Regions from separate parts of the Salinicoccus bachuensis genome, predicted to be linked through region 2. Evidence: predicted binding sites of a transcription regulator. Region 2 holds the regulator's gene; the other holds the start of a gene.

Region 1 (11,129 bases), 400 kb from region 2:
GGCTGACACAAAAAGAGCATGACAGGATCGAATCCGTCGCCCGGCCGGAACCATACTACCCACTATGGCATCGTGCGATGAACAGCATCGATAAAGGTTCTCCGTCAGAAATCCCCTATTTGGAGGGCTATAAGAAATCAATGGAACTTGAATAGCGGCGAATAGACCAATAGAAAACTCCGGAGACCATTTTGGCTTCCGGAGTTTTCTATTGGTCTATTTTATATTTGTAAACCCGATATGAATGCGGATGACTTCACTACCTTCATGAAGCTCACCTTATCATTCTCTCCAGGCTTTCCATGCCACTATTCTCCTATTACACCACAGGCGATGCGTTCCCCTGCGTCACCGGAAGGCTGGCTCTCATAGTCATCAGCGCCTGAATGGATGACGAGTGCTGTACCACCTTCCGGATAGAGCGTAGTCTCCTGATTTTCTTCCATCGTCACCATATCTGCCGTGACTTCCGTGTTTATAGTGCCATCTTCAGCAACTTCGATGTTCTCCATGTCTCCTGCGTGGGGGCCCTCAGGATCGTCAAATCCGTGGTTGGCGTCTGTCGGGTTGTAGTGCCCGCCTGCTGACTCAAAGTCCGGCTGTTCACATGAGCCCGTCTCATGAATATGGAAACCATGTGTTCCGGCCGGGAGGTCTTGTCCGACAAGCGCAATATTCACTCCGTAATCACCCTCGCTCAGTGTAGCAGTCGCGGTCTCCTCGCCCTCACTGTTCATAAGAACGACTTCTTCTTCAGCGCGCTCATTCGTCTCCTCGGCAACATCATTCCTTTCTTCGTCAATCGTTTCATCCACTCTTTCCTGATCTTCCGCTTCCGGTTCCTCATTGCCGCCACAGGCTGCAAGCACCACACCGATCATCAGCATCAAAAATAAAAGCTTCCAGATTTTCATGACATACCCCTTTCCAACCTGTCTTATATATTCGATTCCCATATAACATGAACCTAAACTCATTTCCCATGCTGCCTATATAAGATGGAACCAAAAAAGCGGTCATATCCGACCGCTCCCTAAAAAATCAACCAATATGTAGATGTTCATTCCTGGTTGTTGCCATCATCAGATCCATCCTGGCCCTGCTGGTTCATCGTATCGTCTATTGTCTGTTGCTGATCGAACTCATCAGAATCATTGTTCATTCCACATGCTGCCATCACTGTACTCAGCATTGTCGCTGCCACCAAAAGTCTAAAGCGTTTCATATGGACTCCTTTCCATTTCTGCTACTTGCTCCATTCCCCTACTGCCACATTTTCAAACAGGACAGAAGATGTTCTCCTGTCCCGCCTTTATCATTATTTATATTTTTACCCACAGCATGTACAGGCAGCCGGCCAGATGTCTCTCCTCCTTCGTAATCTTCAAATCGGAGTGCCTTACAATGTCGGAAATATTCCTGTTCTGATGGCAGCCGAGCACCTTCATGGAAACCGGATCCAATACATTCAGAGCTCCTGCAAGCAGCCTGTTTGTACTTTCCCCGTGCTCCATCATCAATATGGTCCCTCCCGGTCTGCACCATTTTCTGAATCTGGCGAGTACACTTTCAGGGTCTCTATAGGCACAGAATGAAAGCGTCGAGACGATGGTGTCGAAACTGTCCTCCTCAAATTGAACTTCCTCAACATCCACTTCCACCAGCGTCGTTTCAAAGGGGTAATCCGCGGCCGCTGTGCGCGCCGCCTTCAGCATTTCGGGGCTGAAATCGACACCTGTCAATTCAATGTCATCATTGTAGTACGGAAAATTGCCTCCAGCACCTATGCCCACCTCCAGAACCTTTCCCCAAGCTTCCGGAATGATGCGTGCTCGATATTTGTCAGTCGGGTCACTTCCCCTTCTTTTGTCATACGTTTTTGACTGCCTGTCGAACTTCTTGATCATTGCCTGGTTTTTCATGACTTCCCTCCTCATCAATTGGGAACACATGCCCTCACTGCCACTTATGTATATGGTTTCTTTAGTGTATTATAACACTTTTATCGCAATAAATAGATTATTTTTTACCGTTGCAATTGGCCAGGCCCTAAAAACTGTGGTGAAGAATAATCTCCCTTTATATATTGAAAAGGTGCAGAACCTCTCGAGTTGCCGCACCTTTTTGACACCATTTTATTTTTTGTTTTCCTTATACTGCATATAGACGACCTGGGTCACCAGGAAGTCTTCTACGCCATACTTGCCGTCTGTACCGCCAAGACCTGACTGGCGCATGCCGGCATGATAGCCCTGGACGGCTTCAAAATTTTCACGGTTGACATAGGTTTCTCCGAACTTCATCTCATTGACGACACGCATCGCTTCGTTCAGGTCCTCAGTATAGACGGAAGAAGAAAGTCCATATACCGTATCGTTGGCTTTTTCAATAACTTCATCCAAAGTACTGAAAGTAGATATCGGAAGCACCGGCCCGAATATTTCGTCTGTCATGATATCGGATTCATGCGTAACATCCGTCAGAATGGTCGGCTTGTAGAAGAAGCCATCTTCTACCTCTGCAGCTCCCCCTCCAGTGACGACTTTGGCACCGGATGAAATGGCATTCTGAACCATCTCGTCGACCGTTTCGAGACGGTCCTGATTGACGAGTGGGCCAAGATCGGCTTCCTTGTCTTTGCGCGGATTACCGAATGTCTTTTCCTCGAATATTTTCTTAAGCTTGCCAGTCAGTTCTTCCGCCACATTTGCATGTACATAGAGACGCTCTGCATTTGTACAGGCCTGGCCGTTATTGGCAAGTCTTGAAGTTGCGATTTCCGCTGCCGCAAGATCAAGGTCTGCATTTTCAGTCACTATGGCCGGCGCCTTGCCGCCGAGCTCCAGATTCACTTTTGTAATGTTCTGGGCCGCCGCTTCCATCACTTTCGTACCGGCAGTGATACTGCCCGTCATCGTCACCATATGGACTTTTTCATGCGATGCCAGGGCATTGCCGATCTCGGATCCTGCACCTGTTACGACGTTGTATATGCCGGCAGGCACTTCCGACATCTCATCGACGATTTTCGTAAATTCCATCGCCGTATTGGGCGTATGCTGGCTCGGCTTAATTACGACAGTACATCCTGTCATCAGTGCTGTGGCTACTTTCCTCGCCAGGATGAAGACCGGGAAGTTCCACGGAATGATGCCGGCTACAACCCCGATGGGCTTCTTATAGACCAGAATGTTTTCATTCGGCCGATCGCTCGGCACGATATCGCCTTCGATTCTTCTTGCCCACTCGGACATATACTGGAAATAATCTATGGCCAGGTCCACTTCACCACTTGCCAGTTCATAATCCTTCCCCTGCTCTTCCTGAAGCAGGTCAATGAATGTCTCTCTTCTTTCAGCAATCTTCTCTCCCATCTTATGCACAATCCTGCCACGTTCAATGTTTGGCACCTGTTCCCATTCAGTTTGGGCCCGGGAAGCTGCCTCCACTGCCTTGTCGACATCTTCTGATGTACCTTTTGGTGTCCTTGATACCACTTTTTCCGTTGCTGGATTGATGATATCAATCCATTCGTCCCCGGTTGATGAAGTATATTCACCGTTTATATATAACTGATGGTCCTTCACAGTATCTCCTCCTAGAGTATTATTGGAGTTCTCTTCCCGCCTACTGCAAATATGAAACCACACCAGAAAGTGCAAAAGGCTCCCGCGCCCCTATCTGGGGCCGGAAGCCTTTCATTTTGAATATATCCGAATTAGCTTTTCACAACTGCAATCTCTTCATCTTCCATCTCTACTCTCACCTTATCCACTGTCTCTTCTTCCAGAATGAGATCGGTCAGTTGATCTTCGATCTTGTCCTGAATGACCCGGCGGAGCGGTCTTGCACCAAAACGTCTGTCATAGCCGAGTCTCGCAAGCTCACGCTTGGCTTCATCAGTGATTGAGATGCTGATATCGTTCTCCTCGACAGTCTCCTGAAGCTCGGCAAGCATCAGATCAACGATTTCAATCAGGTTCTCTTCAGTAAGTGCGTTGAAGTTGATGATGGAATCGAAACGGTTCAGGAATTCAGGCTTGAAGTAGTCGCTCAAGTTGTCCAGCGTCGATACGGATTCATGCTTGTCCGGATTGAATCCGACACTCACTGTATTTACACCCGTACCCGCGTTGCTTGTCATGATGATGACAGTATCCTTGAAGCTGACCGTACGGCCATGGGAGTCTGTCAGATGTCCATCTTCCATGATCTGCAGGAACATGTTCTGCACATCCGGATGGGCTTTTTCTATCTCATCCAGCAGAATGATGCTGTAGGGGTTACGACGGACTTTCTCCGTCAGCTGTCCCGCTTCTTCATGTCCGACATATCCCGGTGGTGAACCGATAATCTTGGACACGGTGTGCTTCTCCATATACTCGCTCATGTCGAGCCGGACCATCGCATCACGGGAGCCGAACAGCTCTTCGGCCAGTGCCTTGGTCAGCTCCGTCTTACCGACACCTGTCGGCCCGACAAAGAGGAACGAACCGATCGGACGGTGTTTCGACTTCAGCCCAGCACGGCTGCGGCGCACGGCTTTGGCCACTTTGCCGACGGCCTCCTCCTGTCCGATGACCTTTTTGGCAAGCTCGCCCTCCAGGTCACGCATCTTCTTCTGTTCATCCGCCTGCAGTTTCGTCACAGGGATGCCCGTCTTCTCTTCGACGATCAGCTGGATATCGGAAACCTCGACATCGAGTACCTGTTCTTTATCCTTGGCTTTCTCCAGCTGTTTTTCAAGCTGTATTTCCTGATACTTGAGGTTAGCCGCCCTTTCATACTCTTCACGCTCTGCCGCTTCCTCTTTTTCCTGGGCGATTTCATTCAGACGCTGCTGGATGGAGTTCGCGTCACTTTCCGCGTTGGAGAGGTTCAACCGTGAGCCGACTTCATCCATCAGATCGATTGCCTTATCCGGCAGGAAACGATCCTGGATATAGCGGTCGGACAGTGTCACAAATGCATGGACGGCCTCATCCGAGTAACGCACCTCATGGAATTTTTCGTAGCGGTCCTTGATTCCCTGAAGAATCTGTTCCGCTTCCTCCAGTGTCGGCTCTTTTACAATGATCGGCTGCAGACGGCGTTCCAGTGCAGCATCCTTTTCAATCTGACGATATTCCTTCAATGTCGTCGCACCGATGATCTGCACTTCGCCACGGGCCAGTGCCGGTTTCAGGATATTGCCCGCATCCATCTGGGAGCTTTCTGCTGTACCTGCACCGACGATCTGATGGATTTCATCGATGAAGAGGATAACATCCTTGCGTTCCTGAAGCTCAGAAATCAGCTGCTTCATTCGCTCTTCAAACTGGCCTCGTATGCCTGTATTGGCCACAAGTGATGCCACATCAAGCAGGTAGACCTCTTTATCCGTCAGTTTGGCAGGTATTGCGCCTTCTGTGATTTTGAGGGCCAGACCTTCAGCAATCGCCGTCTTACCGACACCCGGCTCACCGATCAGTACCGGATTGTTCTTGTTTCTTCGGTTCAGCGTTTCAATGACACGCTTGATTTCCGTGTCACGTCCGATGATTGGATCTATGTTGCCCGCTCTCGCTTCATCGGAAACGTTCTTGCCAAGCTGATCCAGCAGGCCATCTCCTCTGCTTCCCTGTTTCTGCCTCGTTCTCGTTCCCGTCTGGCTGCCGCCATTTCCTTGGAAATGTTTATCGTTGAAGTCTGAGTTTTCGAAAGGAGACCCGGAAAAGAAATCACTGCCGCCCATCATCTGGCCTCTGATTTCATGGAAACATTCATTACATAAGTGGACTTGCGTCTTCTGGTTATTAATGTTCATTGCCAGATTGACATTCGCATCATTGATACCACAATTTTGGCATTTCATGAATAGGTTCCTCCTTCATTTCATATATCATCATTCTATTAAGTTTGACTTTATTTGACCATAGTATAATTATAAATCCTTTAAAACGTTGTTTCAACAAAGTTGCTCACTAGGAATAGCCGGATCAAAGTTATAAATCGATTACTTATTGACTAACTTTGACCTTAACTATATTATACATTGACCTTCTTTGACTTTCAAGCATCTGATCTGATTTTCCACAAAAAAACAGGAACCAGCATCCAGTCCCTGCACTGTGTTTTGATCACCGCCAGAATGTATCCAGCCCTGCCTTATCTTCAATGTTAAAATCGATGATTTTCTTCAAGAGATCATAATCCACCTCACTGTCCCACGGTATACGGAAAATCTGACTTGTATGAGCATAACCCGCTTCTTCCAGCGCACCGCTGAATTCTGTGATCGCTTTATTCTCGGGTGCAACCGACATATGCTTCTTTGCCACACTGAAGCCGATGATGTATGTCCCGTGATCGGTGAACATCGGCTGGTTCCACTTCACCACCCTTTCCATATCCGGATATGTGTCATGCACCCATGAAAGTACCTGTTCCACTTTCTCCCTTTGCTCCCCATTGTCGATTCCATTGATGAATTCATCAAAAACTGCCATTGCCATTCCACCTCTGCTTTAAATTTTTTCTTCATTAAATAATACATTTATATTTATAAATATACCCTTTTAATGTTATAGTACACTAAACGTATATTTATGTAAGCGTTTCCATTATATTAAAGGGGTGTGTAGAAATGAAGAGAAATGTAGATCATGCAACAGAAGCTGTTTGGGCGGGAGAGAAGGCGTACAGGGTCCATGGAGCCAGCCAGGTGCCGGTTGTCAACAGCGTCGCCTATAACTATGATGACCTCGATCACTGGTATCAGGTGGCGATTGGTGAAGAAGAGGGACACATCTACGGAAGAAATACAAACCCGACCGTCGCTTCATTCGAAGACAAGGTCAGGCAGATGGAGGGCGCTGAAGCGGCGACCAGTTTTTCCACCGGTATGGCGGCCATCAGCAATACGCTCCACACATTCCTGCGCCCCGGGGACCGTGTTGTCAGCATCAAGGACACATATGGCGGAACCAACAAGATATTTACAGAATTCCTGCCGAAACTCGATATTGAAATTGAACTGTGTGAGACCGGCAATCACGAGGCGATGGAAACTGAAATCGGAAAAGGCTGCCGGCTGATCCATCTTGAGACGCCGACCAACCCAACCGTAAAAATTACCGATATCGAAAGGATTGCAGAACTTGCCAGAGAACAGAATGCCCTGCTTGTCGTGGACAATACATTCGCCACCCCGATTCTGCAGAACCCACTGTCACTCGGAGCCGACCTTGTCATCCACAGTGCCACGAAGTTTCTGGGCGGACATGCAGATGCACTTGGCGGTGTACTATGCGGAAGAAAAGATCTTGTGGAACAGGTCTTCCACTATCGTGAAATCAATGGAGCCACCATGGATCCCAATGCCGCCTACCTGATGATCAGAGGGATGAAGACATTGGATCTGAGAGTGTGGAAACAGACGGAGAATGCAGGTAGACTTGCCGAGTACCTATCCGGTCATCCTGCTGTGGTGGAAGTATTCTACCCCGGTCTTGAGAGCCACCCGAACCACGAAATCGCAAAAAAACAGATGAAAGGGTACGGCAGCATGTTCAGCTTCTCTCTGCATGGCGGCATGGAAGCCGTCAAAGAAGTATTGCCACGACTCGAATTTGCCAATAGGGCAGCCAATCTTGGTGCCGTCGAGACGACAGTCGGACCGGCGCGGACGACCAGTCATGTAGAGTCCACCCCGGAAGAGCGGGCGGAACTCGGAATCGCCGAGGGACTCGTCCGGTATTCTGCAGGTATAGAGTCGTTCGACGACTTGAAGCAGGACCTTGAAAATGCACTGCAGGCACTCAACGTCCATAATACCCCATCATAATCTTTGACACCCGGCTTTTGAGCACCATTCTACAGACAAAGGGGAGAGGCCCATGTTCTCCAAAGAGGAATATGATATCAGAATGAATAATACGAAACAGAAGATGTTGCAATACGGGGTCGAGGGGCTGATCATTTCCAACCCCTCAAACATGTACTACCTGACGGGGTATGATGCATGGAGCTTCTATGTAAATCAGGTCGTCCTCGTCTTCATCGATCAGGAAGAACCGATATGGATCGGCAGGCAAATGGACGCCAGCGGCGCGGAAATGACAACTTGGATGAAGGAATCGAGCATCCGCTTCTACCCGGATGAATATGTACAGTCGACCATCAGACATCCCATGGACTATGTCGCTGAAGTATTGGTCGAGTGCGGTCAGGACGACAAGAAGATCGGTGTCGAAATGGATTCATTCTACTATACGGCGATGTGCCATGAAAGGTTGCAGGTCGGTCTGCCCAATGCTGAATTGAAGGATACCGGAAATCTTGTCAGCTGGGTCAGGGTCATCAAGAGTGATACGGAAATCAGCTATATGCGGAATGCCGCCCAAATCGTAGAAAAAGCCATGCAGGCAGCATACGATACTGTCAATATCGGTGTCAGGGAGAATGAGGTTGCAGCCGCCATCACACACGCCCAGATCTACGGAAGTGATGATTTCGGCGGGGACTATACATCGATGGTACCCATGATCCCTTCCGGAAAACTGACAGCCAGCCCACATATCACATGGTCCGACAGAAGATATAGCGAAGGCGATATACTGACGCTTGAAATTGCCGGATGCTATAAGCGGTACCACACTCCGATGGCCAGGACCATGATCCTCGGCAAAGCACCTGGGCACGTCCAGGAGGTTGCAGACGTGATCAATGAAGGCATCAATGAAACACTCTATCATATGACTCCCGGGACTACAGCCGAGGAGGTGAATGACGTGTGGACTCGTACCATCGGCAAGCACGGTTATGTGAAGAGTGCCCGCATCGGCTACTCCATTGGTCTCAGCTACCCGCCTGACTGGGGAGAGCATACGATCAGCTTCAGGCCAGGCGACCATACCATGCTTCAGCCTGACATGACCTTCCACCTCATGCCAGGCCTATGGTTCGACAACTTCGGCGTCTCCATCACAGAGTCCGTGCATATCACAGAGAACGGCGCAGAGACATTCGCCTCATTCGACCGGAAGATTTTCGAAAAGACAGTCGAATAGCAAAACCCCCCTCCAGAAAAAAGATGCTGGAGGGGGTTAACTATTCATATTGGTAATTACAGGTGGATGGTAACATCTGCATCTTCACGCAGTTCTTCCACAAGACCTTGTGCTGCTTCTCCTTCTTTCGTCATCTTCACCTGATCTTCAAGCTGTGGTTTTACTTCTTCAAAGGAAGGGACTTCCCCTTCACCCGATTCTTCCTGCATGCTGGTCATCTCGTCATACATCGTCTGGAGTTCCTCTTCGGTCGGTTCTATATCTCCAGCCTCTTCAGCAATCAGCTTGTTGGCTTTCAATTCCGTCTCGAGCTGGGAGCGCACTTCCTCTTCGGACATTCCCTGCTCCTCCAGCGCCGCAAAGAACTCATCCTGGGACTCAAGACCATTCTGTTCGACCAGCTGGTCTATCGTTTCATTGACTTCCTCTTCAGGTACACTGATATCACTGTTTCCCGCTTCCTGGATGAGCAGTTTCTGACTGACCATACCTTCAACAACCTGTTCTTTCAGCTGATCCTGATCGACTTCCTCGCCGGCCATCTGCTGCTGCATCGCCGCCTGCTGGAACTGTGCGGTATAGACCTGTTCGAACTCTTCCTTCGTGATTTCTTCCCCATTCACTTCAGCAACGACATCCGGTACATCTTCCAGATCCGGTTCCGGCATTTCAGGGTGTCCTGCACTTTCCTCTTCTCCGGCTGCCTCTCCATTACTTTCTGAGGCCGCCTCATCACTATTGCCTGATGCCGCTTCCTCCTGTGTTTCCGGTTCTTCATTTGTATTTTCTGCAGATTCATCTCCGCCACCACATGCTGCCAGAACAGCTATGGATGTGCCGAGGGATAAACTGAATAATAATTTCTTCATTAATGTCATTTCTCCTTCTAATACATATTGTCCGTTATTTTACCACATCCCTATCAAATGTAAATTTATAAGGTGTAAAACCTGTCAGATTCATCTTAAAATGTGACTATAAATTGTCTGACTTCTGCCAACGAATCGTTGGACATACTATTTAATAGAGACCTCCTCCTGGATAGAATCGTCCAAAGGGATGCCTACTCTTTAAATCCTCTATACCACAAACAAGGGTTCTGCAGCCTTCCTAATGACCATCCAGTCCTCTACTGCTCCAAAGTGAATCTCTCTTCCCACAAGTCGTTATATATTTGATGCCTTACACCCCGGTAGGCCCAGGCGCCTGTCCGGAATCCTGTCATTTCGGCTTCAAAAACCCGTTCGGACTGCTCGTCATGGGTCACTTCCACAAATGAACTTCTTTCCCCATCATCGGCATGACCGAAGTCGATCAGTATATTATCACTTTCTTCCAGGTATCTCGCACTGCTTATGATTCTGGTGAAATAATCCTCGCCGAGCTCCTCTCCATAAGTCCAGACTATTTCCGCCCCTAGTGTCTCCTCATTGATCCTGTAATGGGTTGCGGCACTGTATTCTCCAGCCGACTCTTCATCACCCCGGGTGACGACTGTATTATTATCAAACAGCAATACATCTATCGTCGCCGGATTGCTGTCAAAGTCGGGCAGTATTCTGGCATCATGCTGGGCTGCGGGATATTTGAAATCATCACCGCCCCCTTCTACCAGATATGCCGCCATTTCTTCATTCCACCCTTCCGGATGGGCCAGAATCCAGATGATCTCTTCTGTCTCGTAGTCAATTTTCATTACGGTATCCTGATGCCTGCCCGAGATGATGATGCTGTCATCACTTTCATCATATACTACAGAGTTCTGGTGGAACCAGTCCCTCAGACCATAATCATCCCTGACTTCATATTCTTCATACACTTCACTAGGAAACAGATCCTTCAGATCGATCACTTTCAGGACTTTTCCCGTCTTCCTGTCCACTTCTATCATCATGTCTTCCATATATTCGCCCCCACCGTCATTAACAGTCATCAGGAGATTTCCGGACGGCAGTTCTGCTACGTCATGATGAATCAGAGTCGATTCCAGGTCTTCAGCCTCCTGTTCAGCCGCTTCTTCGCTGATTTCGAAAGCATTATACAGCTTGCCGATGTAGTCTATTTCAAGCAGTCGGTTAT
Region 2 (11,129 bases):
CCGCCGCTCAGAAGCGGATAGTCGTGATCCAGGAAGGCCTGGAAATAGAAGCCGTTGTAGTACGACTGTGGGGATCGGAATGACAGGTCGAGTATGAACTTCATGCCGTAGCCTCCAAGCGCCTGCTTCAGCCTGTCGATGAAGCGCATGATTTCGCTGTCGCCGAACTCGGCGTTCACAAGGTCCATCTGGTCGCTCACCTTGGCCGAGAGCAGTATGTAGAGCGGGTGGGTCTGTCCGAGCTGTTTCCGGAGTTCCGACAGGTTCTTTTCATGGACCAGATTGCGTATGCCGGAATCGAGTGCGTACTTGTCGATGTAGAGGTCGAGCAGCGTATCGTCATTGACCACGATCGAATGGAATTTCTCGCTGTACCTTTCTGTGACGAACGACAGATGCATGTCGATGCTCGACAGTATCTCCTCATCAGTGGGACGGTAGAGTTCCACTCCCGCCTGATGGAATGTCTCGTAATTCCTCACCACGGGGCCGAAGTATCCGAAGAAGCGCTGGCTGAGATGATAGTTCTCACTGTAGTTGAGCAGGGAGCGCGTCCAGTCGCTGCGGATGGAGAAGAGCTGTTCGTTGCGCTCGAAGATGATGGTCGAGGAATGGTGGCGCTTATCGTCGATATTGAAGGGCTCCACCATATTCATGTCGACCAGCTGATAGTTTTCATCGGCAAGCAGTTGTGTATAATCCTGTGCAAATTTCAGGCGTCGGATGATCAAATCGTTTTTCATACCATATCTCCTTTAATACTTTAGCGTGATAAAGAATAATCAATAAATCTGATAATAACAAAATAAATCGGTGCTGACAAGACTTTCAGACAATTTGATTTAACACTTTAAAACGCTAAAGTGCTTTGATATGATGGGCGTATTAAATGGAGGGAAGCATATGCAAATAGATAAACTGAGAGGCAAAGAGCTCGATGATCTGTTCGAAGGGATACTGAAGCTTGAAACGGTTGAAGAATGCCATCACTTTTTCGATGATCTATGCACAACAAACGAACTTGTCTCATTGAAGCAGCGTTTCCAGGTGGCAAAGATGATAAAGGAGGGGCATACATACTCCAGGGTCCAGAATGAAACAGGCGCCTCGAGCGCCACGGTCTCAAGGGTCAAGCGGTGCCTGGACTATGGCAGCGAGGGATACCATACGATCATCGATCGGCTGGATTAGATGACCTTAATCAAGTTAAGGTCAATTTTTATCCAAATAAAATTTTAAAATATTTCAAAAATTCAGTTCTATCGTTGATTGGTTGGGAAGTATTATGAGAATGTGGAACTGTAATGGTGGACCAACTTCAGAAAGGGTGGAGCAGAAAATGAGGAAACGGATTATTGACAGTGTTGGTGCTTCAATCGTGACAACTTTAATTATCTTAGCAATTAACTTTTTGATAATGTTGTTTTCAAGTGCGGAAATCGGTCGTCGCACAGCATACTTTGGAGCAGTATTTTTTGATGCCACACCCATTTCTTCAGATACTATAGATATGAGTGTGGGTATAGATAATATAACGCCGATCATTATTACATTCATCATTTTTACTGGAATTTACTATTCAGGTCTTCGCCTGATCAATAAGAATAGAAAATCATATTGACTAAAAGTCATATTTCTATCACCTGCAAAGTATCCCTGATTTCAGCGTGGATATCATCCGTTTGCCATTCCCTCTGGTAGCCCAGGCAGGCACAGATGTACGTAACATCATTCTGCCTGAATTGATGCCGGAAGTGCACGTGCCCCATGATGCTGTATCTGATGGGGTATTTTTCATACAATCCATCAAAATCAGACGTTCCTATAAACGCGTTGAAATAGTCGAACAGGCGGTGCGGCATCGGGACGGCATACCTTCTATGTGTAACGACATGGGTCATCAGAATGATGTTTTTATCCTTCACCTTCTCCAGGTCCCCTTTTACTTTTTCGGCAAATATTTTGGAGAGCTCCCTGTCGTGGAGCTGCCAGTCTATATTCAGTTTATCCTGCCAGGTGCCGCCGTAGAATTTGCCCCGGGTCAGTTTTTCCTCGCTGAAACGGGCATCCGCATAAGTATAGTCATACCATCCACTGTGGCCGACAATCGCCCAGTCGTCATTGATGATGTAAGGCGCTTCCAGCACACTCCCCGGCATATTTTTATATAGTTCATATACTTCGGGGGTTGTGAGGGTATCCTCCTCTTTCAGCCAATAGTCATGATTCCCCGGGACGAAGAGTACCTTGATCTGTGCCAGGTCGGAAAGTGCCTTCAGGAACGCGGAGGTCATTTTATAGTGGCTCGACACATCCCCGGCAATGAGCAGCAGATCCAGTTCCTGTGCTTTGATTTCATGTGTCAGAAGCTGTTCCATTTCATTTTTATCGATATCACTGCGGTCTATGTGCAGATCTGAAATAACGCCAATTCTCATCATCATTCTCTCCATCACATTTATTTTATATCAATTCTATCATCCTGAATTTCAAATGCCATTTTAACAATCGGGTTGACCACAATCTGATGGAAAGATATACTGTAAAATATTCCTAGTTAGTGAATATGAATTAAATGGATGGAGGGAGACAATGTCCGAAGATATTATCAGAGTGGCTGTAAAAGAGGATGCTGAAGAATTTCTGGATTTGATGAAGCGTGCATTTGAACCACTTAAAGAACTGGGCATAGAATGGCCCTCGGTTAATGTGGACCTGGAAGATGTGTCTAATAATATAACGCACTCTACAGCATATGTACTGGAACGTGATGGTGAAATCATTTCAACGATAACGATCAGATTTCCCTGGGACGAAGGGATTTCGATTTCCGGTTACCCATTTGTCTGGTGGTTCGCAACAAAACCGGAGTATAAAGGCCAGGGTGTAGGAGACAGGCTTCTCACATATGTAGAAGAAACAATATTGAGGGATATGCTGAAGGCTCCGGCGGTGGTTTTGGGCACATCATTGAAATTCCATCCATGGTTGAAAGGGATTTATGAAAGACGGGGATATGAGCTCTACGCCACACATGAGCAGGAATACGGTGATGTCGATGGGTTGATGCGTAAAGTGCTGATTCCGGAGCGCTTCGATGAAGAAATCCTTGGTCAGCCTGTATTGGATGAAGCAGAACGAACTTAAGATGGAGTTGGATGATGAGGGGGAGACAACTCAAAATGATTTGAAACAAAAAGAGATTGGGGTCGCAACCCCAATCTCTTTAACTATACATTCATTTTCATTAAGCGAAGAAGCCGACGATTGCGGCTGTGAGTACACTGACCAGGGAAGCACCGTATACGAGCTTCAGGCCAAACCGCGCCACTTTGTCGCCACTCTCGTTATGCAGCCCTTTGACGGAGCCCGCGATGATACCGATGCTTGAGAAGTTGGCGAATGAAACCAGGAACACGGAGATCATCGCCTGGGATTTGCGGCTGAACTCGTCCGCCATACCCGTATAGTCGAGCATCGCAACGAATTCGTTCGTAATCAGCTTTGTTGCCATCAGGCTGCCCGCCTGCTGGGCTTCGGCCCAAGGAATTCCGATGAGGAATGCGATCGGCATGAAGATGTAGCCGAGTACATCCTGGAATGTGATGTTCATGCCAGGGATGAGCAGGAATGCTTCGTTCAGGATGGCGATGAGGGCGATATAACCGATCAGCATTGCTGCAACGGTCATCGCAACTTTGGCACCATCCATGATGTAGTCCCCGAGTATCTGGAAGAACGATTTGCCTGCATCCGGGTTGTCATCGACATCTGCAGCATCTTCCGCTTCGGTGACATCGTATGGATTGAGGATGTGCACGATGACGTATGTACCGAACAGGTTGAGTACAATCGCCGTAACGACATACTGCGGTTCGAGCATTGTCATATAGGAGCCGACAATGGACAGTGAAACCGAACTCATAGCCTGTGCAGAAAGCGTGTAGAGCCGATGTTTTGGCAGGTGCGCAAGCTGGTTCTTCAGTGAAATGAAGACCTCGGATTGTCCAAGGATCATGGATGCTGCACCATTATAGGATTCGAGATATCCCATGCCGGTAATTTTGGTCAATAGGAAACCGAGCGCGCGGATGATCATGGGCAGTATTTTGGTGAACTGCAGAATTCCGATCAGTGCTGAAATCACGATGATCGGCAACAGCACGTTGAAGAAGAATACATCTGCAGCTGATCCATCTTCAAGTGTCGTCAGGTCACCCATGACAAAGGCGACACCTTCAGCAGCGAATCCGAGCAGTGCGTTGAAGCCGGTGGCCAGAAATTCGATGACAGCCTGTCCTGCGCCAGTGGAAAGAAGTATGAAAGCGAGCAGCAGCTGGATGGCGAGCAGGATCAGAATGTTCTTCCATTTTTTGAAAGCGAGCTTGCGGTTGCTGCTGACAAGCCATGCAAGGAAGAATGTAAATAAGATTCCGATGATACCCATTAGAATATTCAAGAATTTCACCCCATAAAAGATAAGTTGTGTTCATTATATAGCATGGCGTTATTGTCTGTATATGTAATCATGTGACAAAATCATCCCGATTCATTATAATGCAAACGTTTACAGAAATAAAGGGGGATATGCAAAACATTACATTTGCCATATTTGAGTATAGGATATATAATTTAGTCAAAGAAGGTCAAAAGGGGTGATGTAATGCGCAACATGTCGGATATAATCGAACAGTATCTCAAGCAGCTGATTGAAGAATCCGGCGGTGAAGTCGTGGAAATCAAACGCGCGCATATCGCAGAGAAATTCGACTGTGTCCCCTCACAGCTGAACTATGTGATAAAGACCCGTTTCACCAACGAACATGGCTACACCGTGGAAAGCAAGAGAGGCGGTGGCGGATACATCAGGATCACCAAGGTCGAGACCCATTCCAAATCCGAGTATCTGGCGCGTCTGAAACAGCTGATCGGCGATGGCATTTCGCAGCAGAATGCAAAGCATATCGTCCAGTCGCTGATGGAGAATGAAGTGATTACCATGAAAGAAGCGAAAATCATAGATGCGGTCCTGGAGAGGGAATCGCTGATGCTCGACCTGCCATACCGCGATCGCCTGCGTGCGAATATACTGACGAGGGTGATTGATGTCATTCTCTACACTGAGGAGTGATTGGATGAAATGCGAATCATGCAACGAAAGAGAAGCAACCATTCATATCTCAAAGGGCAACGGCTTCGAAAAGACTGAAAAGTTTCTTTGTGAGCAGTGCGCCAACGCATCGTTTGAGAATGATTTCAGTTATCCGGACGATACCTTCAACATCCAGAAGCTGCTCAAGTCACTGTCCGAGCACCCGTCCCTGCAGCAGACGCAGCGGCGTCCGAAGCAGTGCGGGACATGCGGCTCCACCATCAACACCATTGTACAGATGGGGAAATTCGGCTGTCCGGACTGCTACGCCACCTTCGGCAGCCAGGCCGCCGACATCATCAGCAGGGTGCAGGCCCACCAGTCGGAACATGCCGGGAAGATGCCGGTGAAATCCCGCGCCCATCTGAAAACGAGGAAAAAGCTCGAGCAGCTGAGGGGCCGGCTTGAAAAGCTTGTCGAAACCCAGGAGTTTGAAGAGGCGGCAGTAGTGCGTGATGAAATCAGAGCGCTGGAACAGGCAGGTGATAGTGATGGAATATAGCCATATCAGCCCATGGATGCAGGATGTCGAGGAACTGCCGGTTGAAATGTCCACACGGGTCAGGCTGGCCCGTAACGTGAGCCATCTCCCCTTCCCCTACATGATGAAGGACGATGGTGGCCTCGAACCTGTGCTGGCGAAGTTGGAAGCGGTACTGGATGGATACCGGCGTGTGGAGATGAATGGCCTCCAGTTCGAGGACAAGGCCCTGCTGGTTGAAAAGCATCTGGTGAGCCCATTGTTTACGAAGCGGGGGCTCCTCAGTTATATTAGTGAAGACGAATCCGTTTCCATCATGGTCAACGAAGAGGATCACCTGCGCATCCAGACGATGGGTGTCGGCATCCCGATGATCGACCTCTATAGAAAAGCGGACGCGATCGATGATATGCTGGAGTCGGAAGTCGATTATGCATTTGACGAAAAATACGGCTATCTTACCGCCTGCCCGACAAACGTCGGCACCGGCCTCCGGGCATCGGTGATGCTCCACCTGCCGGCGCTCACGTTCGGCAGCCGCATCCAGACGCTGGCTGCGAATCTGAGCCGTTTCGGCTTTACATTAAGAGGTATATATGGAGAAGGGTCCGTCCCGCTCGGTCATATATACCAGCTGTCGAACCAGCTGACGCTCGGGCAGACGGAAGAAGAGATCATAAACAACCTTGACGAACTGAAAGAACGCATTGTGGAAGAAGAGATGGAGATGCGCTCATGGCTTGAAAGTGAACATCTTCTCGAAGTGAAGGATTCGGTCTACCGCTCCTACGGCCTCCTGAAGCATGCCTACAGGATGCCATTGAAAGAAGCGGCGAAATGTCTGAGCGATCTGAAGCTCGGCACCGACCTCAAGCTGATTGAACATGAGGATTTCCAGTTCCAGAAGTGGATTCAACTTATTCAGCCAGCATTCATCAAGATGCGCCTGAATGAAAAAGATAAAGAGATCACGTCCTTGGAGCATGCTGTTGAAGAAGAGCGTGCGGCTTTGATGAGACAACTATTAGGAGGGGAATAATATGTTATTTGGGAGACTGACTGAAAGAGCGCAAAAAGTGCTGGCTTACGCACAGGAAGAGGCAATCAACCTCAAGCATTCGAATATCGGGACCGAGCACCTGCTGCTTGGGCTCGTGAAGGAAAATGAAGGGATCGCCGCGAAAGTGCTCGAATCCTTCAATATCACCGAAGAGAAAGTGAAGGAGGAAGTGTTCAACCTGATCAACGAAGGCAGCGAACCTTCCTCATCCATCCACTACACGCCGAGAGCGAAGAAGGTCATCGAGCTGTCAATGGATGAAGCACGCAAGCTCCACCATAATTTCGTGGGGACGGAGCATCTCCTGCTCGGCCTGATCAGGGAGAGTGAAGGTGTGGCCGCACGTGTGCTGTCCAATCTCGACCTGAACATTACGAAGGCCCGTGCTGCAGTCATCAAGATGCTCGGCAACCCCGAGTCGTTCCAGCAGAAGGACGGCATGAAAAAGGATCACAATACACCAACCCTGGATTCACTGGCACGCGACCTTACGCAGATTGCCCGTGATGAAATGCTCGACCCGGTCATCGGCAGGTCCAAGGAGATCACCCGCGTGATTGAAGTGCTGAGCAGAAGGACGAAGAACAACCCGGTACTGATTGGTGAACCTGGTGTCGGCAAGACGGCGATTGCCGAAGGCCTTGCACAGGCGATCATCAAAAATGAAGTGCCGGAAACACTGAAGGACAAGCGTGTCATGTCACTGGACATGGGAACCGTTGTGGCAGGTACGAAGTACCGTGGTGAATTCGAAGAACGCATGAAGAAGGTCATGGAGGAAATCCACAAGGCCGGCAACGTCGTGCTGTTCATCGATGAATTGCACACGCTGATCGGGGCCGGTGGCGCCGAAGGCGCAATCGATGCATCCAACATCCTGAAGCCTGCGCTTGCACGTGGGGAACTGCAGTGCATCGGGGCGACGACGCTTGATGAATACCGCAAGCACATCGAAAAGGATGCGGCACTGGAGCGCCGTTTCCAGCCTGTACAGGTGGATGAGCCGAATGTCGAAGATGCGATACTGATTCTGAGGGGTCTCCGTGACCGCTACGAAGCCCACCACAGGATCACCATCACGGACGAAGCGCTGGAAGCGGCGGCAGTCATGAGCGACCGTTATGTCCAGGACAGGTTCCTGCCGGACAAGGCGATCGACCTGATTGATGAAGCGTCCTCCAAAGTCAGGCTCAGAAGCTACACATCCCCGCCGGACCTGAAAGATCTTGAGGGCAAGCTCGAAGCAATCAAGAAGGAGAAGGATGCAGCCGTACAGAGCCAGGAGTTCGAAGCGGCGGCGAACTATAGGGATCAGCAGACGAAACTTGAAACCGAACTTAAAAAACGCGAAGATAACTGGAAGAAGGAACAGGGACAGGCATCACAGTCGGTGACCAGAAGTGACATCGAACTGGTCATCAGCAGCATCACAGGCATCCCGCTGTCCAAAATCGCAGAGGACGAGTCGGAGAGGCTGATGAACCTCGAGTCCATCCTGCATGACCGTGTCATCGGCCAGGAGGATGCTGTGGCTTCGATCTCGAAAGCGGTCAGAAGGGCACGTGCCGGGCTCAAGAATCCGAAGCGTCCAATCGGCAGCTTCATCTTCCTCGGCCCGACGGGTGTCGGTAAGACAGAACTTGCCAGAGCACTCAGTGAAGCGATGTTTGGGGAAGAGGATGCGATGATCCGCGTCGACATGAGTGAGTACATGGAGAAGCATTCCGTCTCCCGTCTCGTCGGTTCACCACCGGGCTATGTCGGATATGATGATGGTGGCCAGCTTACGGAAAAAGTGAGAAGGAAACCTTATTCACTCGTACTTTTCGATGAAATCGAGAAGGCTCACCCGGACGTCTTCAACATGCTTCTGCAAGTATTGGATGACGGACGTCTGACAGACTCCAATGGACGTACCGTCGACTTCAGGAACACGATCATCGTCATGACATCGAACGTCGGTGCCCAGGAGCTCAGGGACAATAAATTTGCAGGCTTCGGTACAACGACGCAGTCCCAGGACTACGACACGATCAGAAATACGATGATGAAGGAGCTGAAGAACAGCTTCCGTCCGGAATTCATCAACCGTGTGGATGACATCATCGTCTTCCACAGCCTGGAAAAAGAACATCTCAAAGAGATTGTGACGCTCATGATCAACCAGTTGACACAGCGCTTGAGCAACCAGGATATTCATCTTGAAGTCACCGAGTCGGCCACCGAGAAGATTGCAGAGGAAGGATATGATCCGGAATATGGTGCGCGTCCACTCGCCCGCTCCATCCAGCGTCATATCGAAGACACGCTCAGTGAATCCCTGCTTTCCGGTAACGAACTCGAAGGCAGAGTCGTCACAATCGACTACAAGGATGACGAATTCAGTGTAAGCACGAAAGACAAAGTTGCAGTAGAATAGAAGGAGTGGCATGCCGGGATGGGAAACCATCCCGGCTTTTTCTACATGTACGCATAGGGCGCCTACGAGGTTACCGCTTTAAAATCACAGGTAATAGTTATACAATATTAATAATAAATTCAAAGTACAGGAGAGTCTCTAAACATGGCAAAAACGAAAAATATTTTCGAGTGCATGGCATGCGGACATGAATCGCCCAAATGGATGGGCAAATGTCCAAACTGCGGTGCATGGAACCAGATGGAAGAGAAGCTGGTTCATAAGGAGACGAAGGGCAGGGGAACATTCGGCAAGCCCGAAGCGGAAGGCCGCCAGCGCAGCCGGAAGCTTGAACGTGTAAACAAGAGCAACACGCCGAGGACGCTGACGCAGAGCGGCGAGTTCGACCGGGTCCTTGGTGGCGGCATCGTCGATGGATCCCTGATCCTGATTGGCGGGGACCCTGGCATCGGGAAGTCGACGATACTTCTGCAGACGGCCCTGACTCTATCCCAGAATCACGAAGTGCTGTATGTCTCCGGTGAGGAATCACTGGAACAGATCAAGTTGCGCGCGGACCGGCTGACTGAAGGGAGTGATCGGCTGAACGTCTATAGCGAGACAAACCTTTTCTACATCCATGATGAAATAAAACAGCTGGATCCGGATTTCCTGATCATCGACTCCATCCAGACCATATACAATCCTGATGTGACCAGTGCTCCCGGCAGTGTCTCCCAGGTGCGGGAGTGTACACAGAGCCTGATGAATATCGCGAAAAGCGGCAATGTCGCAACCTTCATCGTCGGTCACGTGACCAAGGAGGGGCAGATTGCCGGACCAAGGATGCTCGAGCATATGGTGGATACGGTACTTTATTTCGAAGGGGATCAGCACCATACGTATCGCATGCTCCGGGCAGTCAAGAACCGCTTCGGATCGACGAATGAAATGGGCATGTTCGAGATGAAGAGCGAAGGGCTGAAGGAAGTGCTCAACCCTTCGGAAATATTCCTGGAGGAGCGCTCGAAGAACACTCCGGGTTCGGCCATCGTGGCTACCATGGAAGGGACACGGGCCCTGCTGGTTGAAGTCCAGGCACTCGTCACGCCGACGCATTTCCATAATCCGCGGCGCATGGCCACAGGCATCGATCAAAACCGGCTCTCCCTGCTGATGGCGGTGCTCGAGAAGAGCGAAGGCCTGCTCATGCAGCAGCATGACGCCTACATCAAAGTGGCGGGGGGCGTGCGTCTGGATGAGCCGGCAGTCGACCTCAGTGTCATCGTCAGCATCGCTTCAAGCTTCAAGGCCGCCCAGGTCAGAGGCGATGACTGCTTCATCGGTGAAGTCGGACTTACGGGTGAGGTCAGGCGGGTCACCAAGATAGAACAGAGACTCCAGGAGGCGGCGAAGCTCGGTTTCAACCGTGCAATCATTCCGGCGTCGAATATGAGTGGATTGGAGGTGCCGGAAGGCATCGAAGTCATCAGCGTCCGCACCTTGAGGGATGCGCTGAAAGTCGCAATTACAAAGTAGGGGAGGTGAATATTCATGTTGAAGTATCTGTTGTATATTTTGTATGTACTTATCGGGGTTTCGCTCGGCGTCTGGCTGATGCCGATCCTCTTCCAGGTGCTTCCGGTCGATTTGCCGCTGGTCCTTGATAATGTACTGGTGCATGGTTTGGCCGGACTCCTGCTGTTCCTTCTCCTTTTCCTGTGGACGGTGTCGAAAGTCGAGTCGCTGATCCGGAGGGGTGAAGTCCTGATTCTGAACCGCAGCCTTGCGGAGATTGCATCCGCCACATTGGGAATGATCATCGGTCTTTTAATTGCTGTCTTAATTTCCCTATTGATCAACGCGATCGACATTCCACTGATCGGCGATATCTTCCCGTTCATACTGGCTGTGATACTGGGGTATCTCGGGTTTCAGATCGGACTCAAGAAGTTCAGTGAAGTCCTCGATTTCCTGCCCGGCAATTTCTCGAAATCCCAGGAGGATGAGAGGAAGATCCCGCGGAAGTTTCTCGATA

What was found. The regulator CtsR, encoded in region 2, represses protease genes until heat stress. The targets are predictions, from matches to a motif close to ATGGTCAATAAAGGTCAAACA.
Region 1: a site for CtsR is predicted at 5,896-5,916, ahead of RQP18_RS01530 (ATP-dependent Clp protease ATP-binding subunit). Genes of this name have one in related genera too.

What each region holds. Positions count from the first base shown of each region.
Region 1 covers NZ_CP138333.2:287,661-298,789, reverse strand. Annotated here, with positions in the region: gene RQP18_RS01555 (aldo/keto reductase) at 1-155, shown strand, start outside; gene RQP18_RS01550 (superoxide dismutase family protein) at 309-914, opposite strand; gene RQP18_RS01545 (hypothetical protein) at 1,061-1,225, opposite strand; gene RQP18_RS01540 (class I SAM-dependent methyltransferase) at 1,323-1,922, opposite strand; gene aldA (aldehyde dehydrogenase) at 2,136-3,587, opposite strand; gene RQP18_RS01530 (ATP-dependent Clp protease ATP-binding subunit) at 3,719-5,854, opposite strand; gene RQP18_RS01525 (iron chaperone) at 6,120-6,488, opposite strand; gene RQP18_RS01520 (cystathionine gamma-synthase family protein) at 6,626-7,825, shown strand; gene RQP18_RS01515 (M24 family metallopeptidase) at 7,878-9,050, shown strand; gene RQP18_RS01510 (SurA N-terminal domain-containing protein) at 9,107-9,919, opposite strand; gene RQP18_RS01505 (aryl-sulfate sulfotransferase) at 10,180-11,129, opposite strand, start outside.
Region 2 covers NZ_CP138333.2:2,503,262-2,514,390, reverse strand. Annotated here, with positions in the region: gene RQP18_RS12705 (ATP phosphoribosyltransferase regulatory subunit) at 1-743, opposite strand, end outside; gene RQP18_RS12700 (YerC/YecD family TrpR-related protein) at 904-1,191, shown strand; gene RQP18_RS12695 (hypothetical protein) at 1,340-1,621, shown strand; gene RQP18_RS12690 (metallophosphoesterase) at 1,629-2,438, opposite strand; gene RQP18_RS12685 (GNAT family N-acetyltransferase) at 2,593-3,147, shown strand; gene RQP18_RS12680 (NupC/NupG family nucleoside CNT transporter) at 3,248-4,459, opposite strand; gene RQP18_RS12675 (CtsR family transcriptional regulator) at 4,664-5,131, shown strand; gene RQP18_RS12670 (UvrB/UvrC motif-containing protein) at 5,136-5,654, shown strand; gene RQP18_RS12665 (protein arginine kinase) at 5,608-6,672, shown strand; gene RQP18_RS12660 (ATP-dependent Clp protease ATP-binding subunit) at 6,674-9,112, shown strand; gene radA (DNA repair protein RadA) at 9,257-10,630, shown strand; gene RQP18_RS12650 (PIN/TRAM domain-containing protein) at 10,646-11,129, shown strand, end outside.